4 regions of the Streptomyces sp. NPDC048248 genome follow, and region 1 is predicted to be linked to each of the others. Evidence: riboswitches for the same ligand, from Rfam matches in the RefSeq annotation. Region 1 holds a riboswitch; each other region holds the start of a gene.
What was found. A riboswitch is a leader RNA that binds a small molecule or an ion and turns the genes downstream of it on or off. The one in region 1 is predicted to bind cyclic di-AMP.
Positions count from the first base shown of each region.

Region 2: another riboswitch for cyclic di-AMP. It lies ahead of ACGFZW_RS09215 (transglycosylase family protein); the one in region 1 lies ahead of ACGFZW_RS13685 (M23 family metallopeptidase).
Region 3: another riboswitch for cyclic di-AMP. It lies ahead of ACGFZW_RS14200 (M23 family metallopeptidase); the one in region 1 lies ahead of ACGFZW_RS13685 (M23 family metallopeptidase).
Region 4: another riboswitch for cyclic di-AMP. It lies ahead of ACGFZW_RS21055 (NlpC/P60 family protein); the one in region 1 lies ahead of ACGFZW_RS13685 (M23 family metallopeptidase).

Region 1 covers NZ_JBICZL010000005.1:513,522-517,725, forward strand. The annotation lists gene ACGFZW_RS13675 (PP2C family protein-serine/threonine phosphatase) at 1-266, shown strand, start outside; gene ACGFZW_RS13680 (DUF2332 family protein) at 375-1,481, opposite strand; cyclic di-AMP (ydaO/yuaA leader) riboswitch at 2,020-2,163, shown strand; gene ACGFZW_RS13685 (M23 family metallopeptidase) at 2,175-3,353, shown strand; gene ACGFZW_RS13690 (aldo/keto reductase) at 3,703-4,204, shown strand, end outside.
Region 2 covers NZ_JBICZL010000004.1:67,756-71,959, reverse strand. The annotation lists gene ACGFZW_RS09225 (cytochrome P450) at 1-900, shown strand, start outside; gene ACGFZW_RS09220 (transglycosylase family protein) at 1,118-2,149, shown strand; cyclic di-AMP (ydaO/yuaA leader) riboswitch at 2,360-2,570, shown strand; gene ACGFZW_RS09215 (transglycosylase family protein) at 2,578-3,222, shown strand; gene eno (phosphopyruvate hydratase) at 3,721-4,204, shown strand, end outside.
Region 3 covers NZ_JBICZL010000006.1:115,689-119,892, reverse strand. The annotation lists gene ACGFZW_RS14210 (HPr family phosphocarrier protein) at 1-48, shown strand, start outside; gene ACGFZW_RS14205 (GntR family transcriptional regulator) at 512-1,201, opposite strand; gene ACGFZW_RS14200 (M23 family metallopeptidase) at 1,409-2,221, opposite strand; cyclic di-AMP (ydaO/yuaA leader) riboswitch at 2,234-2,390, opposite strand; gene ACGFZW_RS14195 (M16 family metallopeptidase) at 2,634-4,010, opposite strand; gene ACGFZW_RS14190 (M16 family metallopeptidase) at 4,040-4,204, opposite strand, start outside.
Region 4 covers NZ_JBICZL010000009.1:185,828-190,031, reverse strand. The annotation lists gene ACGFZW_RS21065 (NlpC/P60 family protein) at 1-391, opposite strand, end outside; gene ACGFZW_RS21060 (hypothetical protein) at 752-1,105, shown strand; gene ACGFZW_RS21055 (NlpC/P60 family protein) at 1,291-2,442, opposite strand; cyclic di-AMP (ydaO/yuaA leader) riboswitch at 2,450-2,636, opposite strand; gene pcrA (DNA helicase PcrA) at 3,086-4,204, shown strand, end outside.

The DNA of each region.
Region 1 (4,204 bases):
TGAGCGAGGTGGCGGGGTGGCCGGACCGGGCGGACGAGACGTTCTTCCCGGCCGGTTCGCTGCTGCTGCTTTTCACCGACGGGGTGACCGAGGCCCGCAACCTCGCCAATCGGTTCTACGACCCGTCGGCCAGGCTGCGCGGCCGTCATTTCAACGGCCCGGCGGACCTCCTCGACCTGCTGGTGAAGGACGTCGCGCGGCACACGGGAGGGGCGCCCGCCGACGACATGGCGCTGCTCGCGGTGCAGCGGCCGCTGGGGGTCTAGCGGCGGCGGCTCCCTTGCCCGCGGCTCCGTACCCTCCTTCGGGCTCGGCGGCCTTCGGGCCGCTACGGGGCTCCGCCGCCCTCGGGCCCCTTCGTCCGGGCAGGGCGGTCAGCGGGCCCCGAGGTCGGGTTCCCGGAGCCAGTGCAGGATCTGGCCGTGCGGTCCGGTGAGGGCGACCGGTTGCTCGTTCAGCGAGAGCGTCAGCAGGTGTGCGTACTCGGGGGGCAGCGCGTCGTGCGCCGGGTCGGTGATCCAGGGCAGCTCGGTGTGGTGCTCGTTGGAGATCCAGTGCCCGGGGCCACCCCGCTCGGCGAGGACGGACCGTACGAGCCGGGCGAACTCCGCACGGCGGGCCGGCGGCAGATACATCAGCACGGTGCTGTGGAAGATGACCAGCGTCGCCTCCCGCGGGGCCGCGGCGGCCAGCGCCGGCAGCTCGTCGACCAGATCCCCGCGGACGATAGCGGGGCGGGGCGCGTCCCGTACCGCTTCGACGGCGGCCGCGAGCCGGTCCGCACGCGCCCGCTGGCCGGGCCAGATCAGGGCCTGCAGCCAGCGATGGTCGTCGGGCCGGGCGATCGGGTCGAGCGGGTCCAGATCGATGCCCGCACGCCAGACGATCTCCGGCAGGGAGGTGGGCGCGGGCGGACCGTCCGCCGGCGGGGGCGTCGCCCGGCTCGTACGGCAGGTGAACGTCACCGGGCTCCCCGGGGCGCCCATCTCCTGGGTGCCGTGGCCGCGTCCCTCGGTACCGCCCTCGTAGCGGTAGCGGTAGCGATCGGGGTGCAGACACAGCCCGGCCGACGTACCGACCTCCAGGAGCGCCAGCGGCTGTGGCAGCCGGGCGAGCAGCGGAAGCAGGGTGGCGCAGCGGGCAGGCTCGTTGGTCTGGGTGGCGCGCTGCATGATCACCGCGCGGACCTCGTCCCAGTGCCGGATCGTCCACTCCCGCCAGCGCCCGTACGCGGCCTCACCGTGCGGGCCCTGTTCGGCGTGCGGACCGTCGAGATAGCGGACGGCGGCGAGGAGGAGATTGGGCTGCTGCTTGTTCCCGGCGGGCAGCGAACCCGCGAGCACGTCGCAGAACTCGGCGTCCTGACTGATCCGCGCGGTCAGCTCCTCGTGGGCGTCGGACTGCCCCCGCGCCTGCTGCCAGGAGAACTCCCGGTATCGATCGGCCACTGTCTGCGCGCTGTTGACGACGTTGACGACCATGATCCGACGTTACTGCTCTCACGCTCCGTGAGGGGCGGGCACCCCTCCGCATAACGACTGGCGCACGATCGTCGCGAGATCGTTTGGAGCGGAGCGATCAACTCGCCCGGATTGGGGCACCCATGGGTGAAAAAGTCCAAGCCAAAGGTCCTACGGAGCACATACGGATTCCCGGGAACGCTTGGAATTCAGTGGCCATCTCTATTACTGTCCGATAACGCAGCGCGGTCGTCCCAGCCGTCGCAAGTGGCGGCACCGCGCGCCGACGCCGAATCCCGTAAGCGCACTTCACGCACTCCCGCACCTCCAGCACTCCCAGCAATGCCGCACCCTCCGTATCTCCAGTCTCGCTCCGAACTTCACGCAACTCCCGCACTTCACGCACCTTCTGCACATCGCGCACGCCGCCACCGCACCTCGTACCGGTCGGCCGCACGACCTGCTCCGGTGCACCGAAGACCGCCGAGTCGCGCCGAAGGCCCGAAGCCGTCGGCCGGAGCCGCGGAACACACCGGCCCTGCCGAGCTCGCCGAAGGCGCACCGAAACGCACCGAACTGCACCAAGGGAACCGGGGAACCACCACCTTGGGGTGAATCGGACGCTCTCGCCAGAGGGTGCCCGTAGGAGACCTTCCTGCTCCGAACCCGTCAGCTAACCCGGTAGGCGAGAAGGAAGGAAAGGAGTGCGCCCCCGTGGCGTCCAACAGGCCTGCCCCCGAGGTTCCGTCCGCCTACGACCTCGATGACCGGAGCGTCTTCGACGGGCCGGGTCCCCTCCACGGCCCGGGATCCCCTGACGGCCGAGGTCCCCTCGACGTCCGGGACTCCGGATTCGGATTCCCTCCCGCCGACCGTGACGGCGACGGGGAATGGGAGGAGTGGAATCCCACCGAGGAGTCCATCCGCCCCGTCCGCGGCAAGCACCGGGTGGCCAGACAGCGCGGCGGCGGACTCGCCCGCAGCAGCACCGTCCTGGGCGTCGGCGTGATCGCCGCGGTCGGCGCCGGCGGGATGGCCACGGCCGAGGGCCGGCCGCCGGTCCCGATCTCGATGCCGGACGTCAGCGGCATGGCCGACGACCTCTCCGAGAAGCTGCCGGACGCCAAGTCGCTCCCCGGCATCGGTGGCCTCATATCCGACGCGGACCAGGACTCCGGTTCTGCCGCATCGGCCGCGGGTGGCGCGGACTCCGCGGTCGCCGGCGCCCCCCTCGCCTCCCAGGGCAAGGACGCGGGCGAGGCACTGCGCAACCGCATCCTGCAGCAGGCCGACGCCCAGCAGGGTGCCGGCGAGCAGCAAGCGCGCGATGCCGCCCAGGACGCGGCCGTCGAGAAGGCCGAGGAGGACGCGGCCGACCACCAGAAGGAGGCCGAGAAGGCTGCCGCTGCCAAGAAGGCGGCGGAGCTGGAGGCCAAACGCGAGGCGGCGGAGGCCGCCAGCAAGAAGGCCGAGGCGGAGCGCCTCGCCAAGCTGGCGCGGAGCTTCATCGCCCCCGTCTCCTCATACACCCTCACCGCGAGCTTCGGGCAGGCCGGCGACCGCTGGTCCGCCGATCACACCGGCCAGGACTTCGCCGCACCGACCGGCACTCTCGTCAAGGCCGTGCACTCCGGCACCATCACCCAGGCCGGCTGGGCCGGTGCGTACGGCTACCGCATCGTCCTCACCATGGACGACGGCACCGAACTCTGGTTCTGCCACCTGTCGTCCATGGTGAAGACCTCCGGCGAGGTCAAGGCCGGTGACGTCATCGGCCGCGTCGGCGCCACAGGCAACGTCACCGGCCCCCACCTCCACCTGGAGGTCCGCCCGGGCGCCGGCGACCCGATCGACCCGATGACGTGGCTGCGCGGCCACGGGGTGAGTGTCTGAGAGGCGCGTGAGGCGGCAGCAGCGGGGAGCCCCGGCGAACCGGCCGGTGGTTCACCCCGGTAGCCGTGCGAGCCGCTGTGCCGGAGGCCGCGTCCCTGAGGGGCGCGGCTTCTGCGATGCGCGGGCGGGGGGGGGAGCTTCGGAAAGGGGCCCTGTCGACGAAGTGGGCAGCGGTGCCCGGCGGGTGGGCGAACAGCGAGGGCCGAGCGAAGATCGCAGCCGGGGAGTCGCAGGACCGTAGCGGAAGCCCGCGTGCGACCGCGCCGATGGACTGCCTTGCGGGGGCTGCGCTCGGGATCGCCCTGCCGGCGGGGGAATTTTCCTCTCCGAACCGACGCTGCAACCACGCATGACCGCGACACACAAGAGCCTCGGCTCGCTCTCCGTCTCCCCCCTGTCCCTCGGCGGCAATGTCTTCGGCTGGACGGCGGACGAAGCCGAGTCCTTCGCCGTGCTCGACGCGTACGTGGCGGGCGGCGGCAACTTCATCGACACCGCAGACGTCTACTCGGCCTGGGTGCCGGGCAACAAGGGCGGCGAGTCCGAGACCGTCATCGGCAACTGGCTGGCAGCGCGCGGCAATCGCGAGGACGTCGTCATCGCCACCAAGGTCGGCGCGCACCCCGACTTCAAGGGCCTGTCCGCCCCCACCATCAAGGGCGCCGTCGACGAGTCCCTGACCCGGCTGCGCACCGACTACATCGACCTCTACTACACCCACTACGACGACGAGTCGGTCGAGGTCTCGGAGTTCCTGACCGCCCTCGACGACCTCGTACGGGCCGGCAAGGTCCGCGAGATCGCCGCGTCCAACATCTCCGCGCGGCGCCTGGAGGAGTCCCTGGCCTTCT
Region 2 (4,204 bases), on a different contig from region 1:
CTGACCGACTCCCTCATCGACGCCATGATCGCCAAGCAGCCGGGCGCGGAGACCGGAGCGGCGGACCTCATCCACGAGTTCGCCTTCCCGCTCCCGATCTACGCGATCTGCGATCTGCTCGGCGTCCCGCGCGAGGACCAGGACGACTTCCGGGACTGGGCGGGGATGATGATCCGGCACGGCGGCGGCCCGCGCGGCGGGGTCGCCAGGTCGGTGAAGAAGATGCGCGGCTATCTCGCCGAACTGATCCACCGCAAGCGCGAGTCCCTCGGCGACGAGGCGGACGAGGACCTGATCTCCGGCCTGATCCGCGCCTCCGACCACGGTGAGCACCTCAGTGAGAACGAGGTCGCGGCGATGGCCTTCATCCTGCTCTTCGCCGGCTTCGAGACCACCGTCAACCTCATCGGCAACGGCACCTACGCACTGCTGCGCAACCCCGCGCAGCGGGAACTGCTGCAGAAGTCGATGGAGGCGGGGGACACCGAGCTGCTCGCCACCGGCATCGAGGAGCTGCTGCGCTACGACGGTCCGGTCGAGCTGGCGACGTGGCGGTTCGCGACGCAGGAGCTGACGCTGGGCGGGCAGCGCATCGCCGAGGGCGACCCCGTCCTGGTGGTGCTGGCCGCGGCGGATCGCGACCCGGAGCGGTTCCCCGAGCCGGACACCCTCGACCTCACCCGGCGCGACAACCAGCACCTGGGATACGGGCACGGCATCCACTACTGCCTGGGTGCCCCGCTGGCCCGGCTCGAAGGGCAGACCGCCCTCGCGACGCTGCTGACCCGGCTGCCGGACATCCGGCTTGCGGCGGAACCTGATGATTTGCGCTGGCGCGGCGGTCTCATCATGCGCGGACTGCGCTCGCTTCCGGTGGAGTTCACGCCTCCGCGGCCCTGACCGGGGACGGGTCCAGAATTGACGCTCCGTCACCTGTGTGACCTTTACGTGATCTCCACTACACCGGCTTGTGACTACCCGTGACCCCGGCTACCTTTCGACCGAACCGAAGAGCTTCACCCGATCGGCGGAAGTCAAACCTGGTGCACCGGATGTATTGGTGTGCCGGGCGCGGCCGACGATCGGACAACTCCACCGCCGCGCGAAAGGCAACCGCATGCGTTCCGGGAACGGCCGACACCGGCGCCCCCGTCAAGCACCGGCCATCTTTGTCACGGCGGGGGTCACCGGCGCCGGTATCGCCCTGCCGCTGCTCGGGGCGAGTGGCGCACACGCCGCCGACACCGCGACCTGGGACCGCGTCGCGCAGTGCGAGAGCGGCGGGATGTGGAGCGCGGCCTCGGGCAACGGCTTCTACGGCGGCCTGCAACTGACCCAGGACATGTGGGACGAGTACGGCGGCGCTGACTACGCCTCGCGCCCCGACCTCGCCAGCCGCTCCCAGCAGATATCCGTGGCCGAGGCGATCCTGGACGACCGCGGACCCGACGCCTGGCCCAGCTGTGCGGTGAACGCCGGGCTGACCGCGGACGGCTCGTCACCCGAGGTCGACCCGGGCGGCGTGAGCCTCCTCGACCCGGACCTTCTGGACCCGTCCGACGGCTCCGGCTCGTCCGACCCGTCCGACGACGACGGCTCCGCCCCGTCCGAGGACGACAAGCCCTCCGAGGCGACACCTTCCCCTGACGCGTCGGATTCCGCCGAGCCGTCCGGGCCCGCGGATTCCGAGTCGTCCGACTCCCCGACGTCGGACGACCGGGGCGACGACCCCTCCCGTTCCGATGACCCCTCCCGTGCCGACGGCCCGGACGAGGGCGGCAACCGCACCGACGGGACGGACGTGCCGGATGACGCGTCCGCAGGCGGCGACTCCGCGAAGGATCGGACGCCCGGCACGGGCAGGCACCGCGGCGGCGCCGAGGAGAGCGGCGAGGGCGCGGGCGAGGCGGACGACGGCGGCCGGTCGTCGGGCCGGCACGCCTCCCGTGACGGTGACGCGCACCAGACCGGTCCGGCCGGCGGCGACTACACCGTGCGCGCCGGTGACAGCCTGTCAGCCATCGCTGAGGCCCGTGAGGTGCCCGGTGGGTGGCCCGCACTCTACGACCGCAACGAGGACGTCGTCGGCGCCGACGCGGACCTGATCAAGCCGGGCCAGATCCTCGATCTCGGGCACATCGCAGGGTAATTCGCTCCCCTTCGCACCCTTTTGGGAAAGTGAGACAAGGCTCTCGTTCCTGGGTGCGGCATCCGGCTCGTGCGCCAATCCCAAACATGGGTCCACCTGCAGAAATGGGTGCACCCTATGATCAAAAACGGTCAACTTGGTTCAGATGGTGGGGTTTGAACACCAAGGGGGTTCCTGCTTACGGTCAGGACCGCTCGCCAAAGCGGGCCCTTCGATCACACGCCGAATCCTGCCGGTGGTCGAAGGCGGTCGACGCGCAAGCGCCGAAGGCAGGAGCGGGGGACCCAAGGTAAGCGCCGGCCCCACCCGTGAAAGCGGGTCAACCGGCTTGGGGTGAAGTCGTGTGTCATGTACACGCGGCCGGGCAACTCACATGGCCCGAACCCGACAGCTCACCTCGCAGGCGTCGGTGAGGAAACGAACGAACCATGCTGAACAACAAGGGCAAGCACCGTCGTCCCTCCAAGGCCGTCCGCGTCGTCACCCTCGCCGGTGTCGCCGGTGCTGCCGTGGCCGTCCCGCTCATGGGCGCCTCCTCCGCCTCCGCCGCGTCCGTCGAGACCTGGGACGCCGTCGCCCAGTGCGAGTCCGGTGGCAACTGGTCGATCAACACCGGCAACGGCTACTACGGCGGCCTGCAGTTCTCCAACTCCAGCTGGGCCGCCGCCGGTGGCACCCAGTACGCGGCGCGCGCCGACCTGGCCACCAAGAGCCAGCAGATAGCCGCCGCCGAGAAGCTGCTCGCCATCCAGGGCCCCGGTGCCTGGTCCTGCGCCGGCGCCGGCAACCTGACCGCCGGTGGCCCCTCCCCCGACCTCGACACCTCCGGCGACGCCCCGCAGGGCAACACCGGCGAGAAGGCCGAGAAGCAGGCCCCGGCCCCCGCGCCCGAGAAGTCGAAGCCGGCCCCGAAGTCCAACGGCTCCGGCAACTACACCGTCAAGGCGGGCGACACCCTCGCCAAGATCGCCAAGGCGCACGGCACCACCTGGAAGGCGCTCTACGCGGACAACAAGTCCGTCATCGGCGGCAACCCGAACCTGATCATCCCCGGCCAGAAGCTCGACGTCTGAGCCGACCCCCGCACAGGGGCGCCGAGGACCTCACCGCCTCCGGCCGGCCGGGCGGTCCGTGCGTACGGCGGTACGCACGATCCGCCCGCCCCGGCCGTCGCGGGGTCCGAGGCCGGGCAGCCGGTGTGAACCGGGGACGGACCGCTCCTCCCCACTCGCGTCCCCCGCGTCCACCGCGTTTGCTCCTCCGCTCCACACGCTCGTGTGTGAGACCGCCCCGCCGCGGCGCGCCATCCCCCATCGCGCCGCGGCGGGGCTTCTCCGTGTCGACGGCCCGAACGCGTGTCGCGGGCCAGGGCGCGTACCCGGCCCCGGCAGGCGGTCCTGACCAGCATCGTCCGGCAACTTTTCCCGCTCTGCGAACAAAGCGGTGAAACCTCCCATGAGCTGGGCTTTTGGGCCTCTTTTCGTCCCACTGAGCGGGCCGAGGGCGAACGGATGCGCCCAAGGCCGTTAGGCTCGTGCTGCAGAACTCCAGACACCCATGAAGGAGACAACGTGCCGTCCATCGACGTCGTCGTAGCCCGCGAAATTCTCGACTCGCGAGGTAATCCCACGGTCGAGGTCGAGGTCGGCCTCGACGACGGCAGCACGGGCCGTGCCGCCGTTCCGTCCGGCGCCTCGACCGGTGCCTTCGAGGCCATCGAGCTCCGTGACGGCGACCCGAGCCGCTACATGGGCAAGGGCGTGGAGAAGGCCGTCCTGGCCGTCATCGAGCAGATCGGCCCGGAGCTCGTCGGCTACGACGCGACCGAGCAGCGTCTGATCGACCAGGCGATGTTCGACCTGGACGCCACGGACAACAAGGGCTCCCTCGGCGCCAACGCCATCCTCGGCGTCTCCCTCGCCGTCGCGCACGCCGCCTCCGAGGCCAGTGACCTCCCGCTGTTCCGCTACCTCGGTGGCCCGAACGCGCACGTCCTGCCCGTCCCGATGATGAACATCCTCAACGGTGGATCGCACGCCGACTCCAACGTGGACA
Region 3 (4,204 bases), on a different contig from region 1:
GCCAAGCTCGTCGCGGACGGCCTTGAGGAGCTCCCCGAGACCGTCTGAGTCCCTGGGGACCCCAAGCGTCCACGGCCCCGCCGTGGCGACCGGCCAACGGTCGCCACGGCGGGGCCGTTTTCGTTGCCCGGGCCGTTTTCGCCGTTCGGCCGTTCCGTCTCCGGGACAGTCCCGTTGCCGGGGCGTGCCGGCGCCGGCAGAAGCCTCGAAGCCTCCGACGGGAGCTCGTAGCTCCCGGCGAAGCGGGGCGTTCCCTGTTAAGCACCCAAGAGCCTCGGCGGCCAGGTTCGGGCGGTCAGCTTCGGTGGAACCGGCAGAAAAATGGCGCGGGATAATCAGCGCCGCGCATTATGCCAAGGCATTGCGACGGTAATTCGGCGCCGCCACGCAGGCATGCCGAATATCCGGTGCACCGAATTCCGGGCCCGGCCGTGAGAAAACAAGCCGAATGCCGGCCGCCGTTTCCCCGTGCGCAACGCATTACGCGCCTTCTTTGTATACAGGGCCTTTGTTAATGTCGGGCGCGCGCCGTGTTGACGGGCTGTTTCGGCTTCCTCACCTCGGCCGCGCCGGGCCTGCGCAGCCGGTGCACGGGCAGGGACCGCTCGATATGAGCGGCCATCAAGACGCGGGCGCGCTCGGCGTCACCCCGGGCCACCGCGTCCAACACCGCGCCGTGCTCGTCCCACGACTCGGCGACTCGGACGGGCAGTTCCACGACGTACATCCACTCGATCTTGCGCCGCAGCTGTGTGAGCAGCGCCGTCAAGCTGGGGCTGCCGGCCGCCTGGGCGAGGGTTTCGTGGAACCAGCCGTCCAGTTGACGCAGGTCCGCGGGGTGGCCGTGGCGGGCGCGCTCCCGGCCCAGCCGGACGAGGCCGCGCAGCACCTTGAGGTGGGCGGGACTGCGGCGGGTGGCCGCGCGGGCGGCGCCCAGGGGCTCCAACAGGGCGCGGATGTCCAGCAGATCGGCGGCCTCCTGCTCGGTCGGCTCGGCGACGCAGGCGCCCGCATGATGCCGGGTGGTGACGAACCCCTCGGACTGCAAGGTCCGCAGCGCCTCCCGGACGGGGACCCTGGAGACGCCGTAACGGGCCGCCAGGATGTCCTCGATCAGCCTGCTCCCCGGCGCGAGCACACCGGAGACGATGTCGTCGCGAATCGCCGTGCATACCGCCTGCGCGGAAATATGGCCTCGCATCGTCCGTGCCTCCGCCGTAATCCCCTGGAAACGCCGCCGATCGGCGACATTTCCGTGACTCTATTCGACCGGGACGGGTTTTCCGACGGGCTTCGGGTATTCATGGATATTTTTTGGCCATCGGCCTGTCCGGTGAGCGGCGTGCACCGATAACGCCGAAGCCCCGGCCGTGGCCGGGGCTTCGGAGAGGCTGCGGTGCCGTACGCGTCAGACGTTGACGCCGTGGCCGCGGAGGTAGGCGATCGGGTCGATGTCCGAGCCGTAGTCGGGGCCGGTGCGGGCCTCGAAGTGCAGGTGCGGCCCGGTGACGTTGCCGGTGGCGCCGGAGAGGCCGATCTGCTGGCCGGGGGTGACGGTCTGGCCGACCGAGACGCCCAGCGACGACAAGTGGCCGTACTGGGTGTACGTGCCGTCGTTCATCTTGATCACGATGTTGTTGCCGTACGCGCCGCCCCAGCCGGCCTCGACGACGGTGCCACGGCCCACGGCGTGCACCGAGCTGCCCGAGGCGGCGTGGAAGTCGATGCCGGAGTGGCTGCCGGAGGACCACAGACCGCTGGTGGCTTTGTACGGGGTGGAGACGTAGGAGCCCTCGACGGGCGCGACGAAGGCGTTGAGGCGCTTGCGCTCCGCCTCGCGCGCGGCGCGCTCCTTGGCCTCGCGCTCCGCCTTGGCCTTCGCCTCGGCCTTCTTCTTGGCTTCCTCGGCGCGCTGCTTGGCCTCCTCGGCCACCTTCTCGGCCAGGGCCTCGGCCTTGGCCTTCGCGGCGGCGGCCTCGGCGGCCGCCTGCTGGGCGTCGGCCTGGGCGGCGATGCGGCCGGCGAGTTGGTCGCCGGCCACGACGGCCTGCTGCAGGCCGGTGCCCTGGGTGGGGGCCGCGTCCGTGGCGGCCAGCGCCGGCGAGGCCACGGAGGCGACGACGCCGGTGGCGGTGAGGGTGGCTATGCCGGCGATTTTGCGGGTCGTGCGAGCAGTGCGGCTCGCACCACGATGCTTCCCGGTGGCACGGGTGAACGCCATGTGCTGGCTTGTCCTTTCCTTCCTTCTCGCCTACCGGGTTAGCTGACGGGTTCGGAGCAGGAAGGTCTCCTACGGCCCCCTCCGAGGAGGGATCCGATTCACCCCAGGGGACATGTGGGTCCCCGGCTCCCCTGGCTCGCGCCGTACGGGGACTCGGCGATGACTGCCCGGTGCCACGGTTGCGGCGTACTTCTGACGAACAGCCGGACTGACGCTAAACGGGACATCTTTCAATCGGCAAACAGAACCGGCACTTTGTGCGGCACGCCACAGGGGCACCACGCAACCAGCCACAACAATCCGGACATAAAGGTGATCCCGTGACGAGCGAGCGTCACGGGATCCCTTTTCATGCCATATGAGCGACGGTCACCGGCCCCCGCCGGACCGCCGCGGTGTCACCAACGGCAGGTCAGCCGCCGACGACCTTCACCTCACCGATGCCCAGTGCCTTGACGGGCTCGGCGATCTGCGCGGCGTCGCCCACCAGGATCGTCACCAGCCGGTCCCCGGGGAAGGCGTTCACCACCGCGGCGGTCGCCTCGACCGTGCCGGTCTCGGCCAGCCGCGCGTACAGCTGCGCCTGGAAGTCGTCCGGCAGATGCTGCTCGACCTGGTCGGCGAGGGTGCCCGCGACGGCGGCAGCCGTCTCGTACTTCAGCGGCGCGACCCCCACGAGGTTCTGCACGGCGACATCGCGCTCGGCGTCCGTGAGTCCCTCCGCCGCCACGGTGCGGAGCACCTTCCACAGGTCCTCCAGCGCCGGGCCGGTGGAGGCGGTGTCGACCGAGCCGCTGATGGCGAGCATCGCGGCGCCGCTGCCGTCCGCGGTGGAGCGCAGCACCTGGCCGAACGCACGCACCCCGTACGTGTAGCCCTTCTCCTCGCGCAGGACGCGGTCCAGGCGGGAGGTGAGGGTGCCGCCCAGGCAGTACGTGCCGAGGACCTGCGCGGGCCAGACCCGGTCGTGCCGGTCGGCACCGATGCGGCCGATGAGCAGCTGCGTCTGGACGGCGCCGGGGCGGTCCACGATCACCACGCGGCCGGTGTCGTCCGCGGTGATCGGCGAGGCCTTCACCGGCTCGGCGGTCGAACCCGTCCAGGCGCCGAGGGTGCCGGCGAGCGACGCGTCCAGGTCGATGCCGGTGAAGTCACCGACGATGACGGCGGTGGCCGTCGCGGGCCGTACATGCGCCGCGTAGAAGGCTCGCACGGCCGCGGCGTCGATCCGCTCGACGGTCTCCTCGGTGCCCTGGCGGGGCCGCGACATCCGGGAGGTCGCCGGGAACAGTTCCTTGGACAGGGCCATCGCGGCCCGCCGGGCGGGGTTGGCGAGCTCGTGCGGGATCTCGTCGAGGCGGTTGCGCACCAGCCGCTCGATCTCGCTGTCCGGGAAGGCGGGCGCGCGCAGCGCGTCGGCGAGCAGGCCGAGGGCGTGGTCCAGCCGCGACGCCGGCACTTCGAGGGAGACCCGCAGACCGGGGTGGTCGGCGTGCGCGTCCATGGTGGCGCCGCAGCGCTCCAGCTCGGCCGCGAACTCCTCGGCGTCGTGCTTGTCGGTGCCCTCGGACAGCGCGCGGGCCATGATCGTGGCGACGCCGTCCAGGCCCTCGGGCTCGGCCTCCAGGGGCGCGACGAGGTTGATCTCGACGGCGACGACCTGCTGACCGGGGCGGTGGCTGGTCAGGAGGGTGAGCCCGTTGGGCAGTTGGCCGCGGTCCGGTGCCGGGAAGGCCCACGGCCGGGGCGCGCCACCCTGCGGCCTGGGGTGGAACTCCATGCTGGTCATGGTGGAATCTGCGCTGGTCACGGCGTCGCTCACTGGGCCGCCTCCTCGTCGTCGTTCTCAGCGGTGCCGGCGGCCGCGTCGGCCGGCTCGGTGGGCTCGTACACGAGCACCGCGCGGTTGTCGGGACGCAGCCGAGCCTTGGCCACCGCCTGCACTTCCTGCGGGGTGATCTCCAGGACGCGCTGCACGGCGGT
Region 4 (4,204 bases), on a different contig from region 1:
CGATCCCACCGGAGCGGTACTGGCCGGCGGCCATGGTTCCCAGGCCGGCCTTCGCGGCGTTCAGTTTCAACGTCCTGCGCGCGGCCTCGTCCTGGAGTTCGCTCAGTTCCTCGCGCGCGGCGTCGGCCTGCTCCTTCGCGCCGTTGTACTTCTGTGTCGCCACCTCTGCCTCCTGGTACAGCGTGTCGACCCGGTCCTGCACCTGGGCGGGGGTGAGTTCGGGTGCGGCCTGGCCGGTGCCGTCGAAGGCGGTGGCGGTGGCGGCTCCGGCGAGGGCCAGAACGGTGGCCGTACGGGCGGTGCGCGCGCCGCGCGCCGTGCTGCCGGTGAGGGCGAGCGGGGCGAGCGGGTGGTGCCTGGTCCTGCGGTGCGACGCCACTGTGGCCGTCACTTCCTTCCCTTCGGGCCGTGCGTGGCCCGGGTGGTCCGGGCGGGATCCGGTGGGTCAGGCGGCGGCCCGTGAAGAGGGGGAGCGGGCCGCCGCCATTCCTTCGGGCGGGGCGGTCGACGCGTCGCCGGGGCGGAGACCGGCGACAGCGGGGAGTCGACCGCCTGGAGGAGGACGCTAAACCTGCGCCTCCCCGGGGCGAGCCCGCTTGCCCGGCATTGCTCGCTTTCGACCGCCGATTGTCCGTAGCTGACCGCCCGGTCGCCGTGGCTGCGGTCGGCTGCCTGCCTGCCCTGACCGATGCGGCGATCGGGGGTGCCCTGCCCGAAGGCGCGTGCTATGCGGCGGATACGATCCAGCACTATGGACGTAGTAATCAATATCTTCGTCGGCCTGCACATCATCGGCATCGCCTCCCTGCTGGGCGGCTTCCTGACCCAGATGAAGGCGATGAGCGCAGGCGGGGCCCGGTTCGTGCCGGCCATGCTGCACGGCGCGCTGACGATGCTGGTCACCGGCATCGTGCTGGTCGGCCTGAACCAGGCGCAGGACCAGGACCTCAACAACATCAAGATCGGCATCAAGATGGCCGTCCTGGTGGTGATCCTGGCGCTGGTCTACGTCAAGAGGGACGAGGAGACCGTCGCCAAGCCGCTGTTCGGCGCGGTCGGCCTGCTCACGGTCGCCAACATCTTCATCGCGGTGCTCTGGACCTGATCCGGCCCCGTACGCCGCTCGCGCGCTCACGGCGTCATCCGCGCAAGGTCCGGCGGACGGCCCAGCAGACGGCTCACCGCGCGGTCCCCGCCTCCGGAGTCCGGTTCGGACTTCCGGGGCGGTGACCGCGCGGTGGCGTGTGGGGGGTGGCCGTGGGGGGTGGCCTTGGAAGAGCGGCGCCGGCGTCAGGCCGGGCGGACGCTCCCGTAGATCGGCATGTAGTAGATCGACTCCTCGCGGACGTTGGCGCCCGGTTTCGGTGCGTGGATCATCTTGCCGCCGCCTATGTACATCCCGACGTGGCTGATGTCGTCGTAGAAGAAGACCAGGTCACCGGGTTGAAGATCCTTGGTGGCCACCCGCTCGCCCACCTTCACCTGGTCCCAGGTCGTGCGCGGCAGGTCGACCCCGGCCGCCTTCCACGCCGCCTGGGTCAGCCCCGAGCAGTCGTAGGACGTGGGGCCGGTCGCGCCCCAGACGTACGGCTTGCCCATCTGTGCGCGGGCGAAGGCGAGCGCCTTGTCGGCCTTGGTCGAGTACGAACCGCCGGTGTCGCTGCCGCCGCCGGTCGAGCCGTCCGAGGTGCCGTCGCCGGGCTGCTTCTGCTCCTCGCGCTGCCGGCGCTCCTCCTCCGCCTGCTTGCGTGCCAGCTCCTCGGCCTTGCGCTCGGCCGCTGCCTCCCGCTTCCGCTCCAGCTCGGCCAGCCGCGCCTTCTCCTGGGCGGTCAGCCGGGACAGCAGTTGCCGGGCCTCGGCCAGCTTGCCCTGGACCGACTGCTTGGACTCCTTCAGTGACGTCTGGGACTCCTGCAGCCGCTCCAGACTGCGGGTCGCCTCCGCGCGCTGCCGGGTGGCCTCGGCCTGCTGCTCCTGGTAGTCGGTGACCGCCTGCTTCTGCCGGCCGGTCAGCCGCTCCATGAGGTGGCTGCGGTCGACGAACTGCTGCGGGTCCTTCGCGAGCATCAGCTGCGCGGTCGGGTTCATGCCGCCGGTGCGGTACTGGGCCGACGCGAACGTGCCCAGCGTGCGCCGGGACTCGTTCATCCGCTCCGCGCGCTTGGCGGCGGCGTCGAGGAGCTTGTCGACGGTCTCGCGCTGCTCCTCCGCCTTCTCCTTGGCGGCGTTGTACTTCTGGGTGGCGACCTCGGCCTGGCGGTAGAGGCCGTCGACCTTCTGCTTGACCTCTTCGATGGTGGGCTTGGGCGCCCGGGGCGCCGCTTCGGCGGACTGCGAGAGCAGCGTGACCGAGGCGAGGGCGGCGGTGGTGAGCCCGGCTGCCGTGCGGCGGCTTCCGGGCGAACTGAGCACGCGGGTGCGCGGCTTGCGATGCGACGCCAAGGCCGGCGACTCCTTCCGTGGACCGCCTACCGGGTTAGCTGTCGGGTTCGGGCGGGTGTCGCTGACGGAAGGCTTGCCCTACGGTCGCCGCGTCCGCCTCGGGCGGCCGCGCCGATCGATTCACCCCGGTGGTGCTGGTGGGTCCCCGGCTCCGGATGCCTTCGTGGCAGGGCCGGACTCGGCGGAGGCGGCCCGTGCTGACGCTGTCGTCTGCGGGGATGCGGGCTGCCCGAGCGAGCACGGTAGCCAACTCGTGTGGCTCCTGTGAAGGCTGATGTTCGATTTGCCCGAAACCTTTTCGTGACCTGAACGTGTGCCAGGCGTTGTTGCGACAGATGTCGGCTTCGTGCTGGTGGCGAGGGCCCGCTCCATGGCTCCGGGCTGTGACGATCCGGTGCACGACGGTGACGAAACGGGCCGAGGTGCCCCGTCGTCGACAACCGGCGCCGTCCCCGTCGCCCGCCGGCTCCCGGTTTCGGCGCCCCACGGCCCCGCCCGTCCCATTTCGGCCCCTGCGCGACCCGTCACCGGCTCCCGTTCAGCCGCTTCCCGGTCTCCTCCGGCGCCGCCCGGGCCGATTCGGACCCCACTATCGGCTACTCCGGGGCGGGCTGTCGGTGGGGCCGCCTAGACTCGGTGGGCGATGAGCAGCCTCTTTGACGACAGCTTCCTGGCGGACCTCGGCCCGAAGGGCGAGGAACCCCCGCCGCCTCCCGAGGACGAGGACGGTCCCGCACAGGAGGAGATCCCCGCCGACCTGTTCGGTGGCCGCTTCGACGTGCCCGGCGGGATCCCGCACGCCATCGGCCCGGGGCGCGACCTCTACTACCGCGACGGCGCCGCGCGCCCCGCGGTCGATCCGGACGCCCTCCTGGAGGGACTCAACGACCAGCAGAAGGCCGCCGTGGCGCACACCGGCGGACCGCTGCTGATCGTCGCGGGCGCCGGTTCCGGCAAGACCCGCGTCCTGACGCACCGCATCGCGCATCTGCTCGGCGCGCGCGGTGTGCACCCGGGCCAGATCCTCGCCATCACCTTCACCAACAAGGCCGCGGGCGAGATGAAGGAGCGCGTCGAGGAGCTGGTCGGCCCGCGTGCCCACGCCATGTGGGTCTCCACCTTCCACAGCGCCTGCGTCCGGATCCTGCGCCGGGAGAGCAAGAAGCTGGGCTTCACGTCCTCCTTCTCGATCTACGACGCGGCCGACTCCAAGCGGCTGATGGCGCTGGTGTGCCGGGACCTCGATCTCGACCCCAAGCGCTTCCCGCCCAAGTCCTTCAGCGCCAAGGTCTCCAACCTCAAGAACGAGCTCATCGACGAGGAGACCTTCGCCCAGCAGGCTGCCGACGGGTTCGAGAAGTCCGTCGCCGAGGCGTACTCGATGTATCAAGCACGCCTGCGCGAGGCCAACGCCCTCGACTTCGACGACATCATCATGACGACGGTCAACCTCCTCCAGGCCTTCCCGGATGTCTCCGACCACTACCGCCGCCGCTTCCGGCACGTGCTGGTCGACGAGTACCAGGACACCAACCACGCCCAGTACACCCTCGTACGCGAACTGGTCGGCCCCGCGGAGGACGCCGGCGAACTGTGCGTCGTCGGCGACGCCGACCAGTCCATCTACGCCTTCCGCGGCGCCACGATCCGCAACATCCTCCAGTTCGAGGAGGACTACCCGGACGCCACGACGATCCTGCTGGAGCAGAACTACCGCTCGAGTCAGACGATCCTCAGCGCCGCCAACGCCGTCATCGAGCGC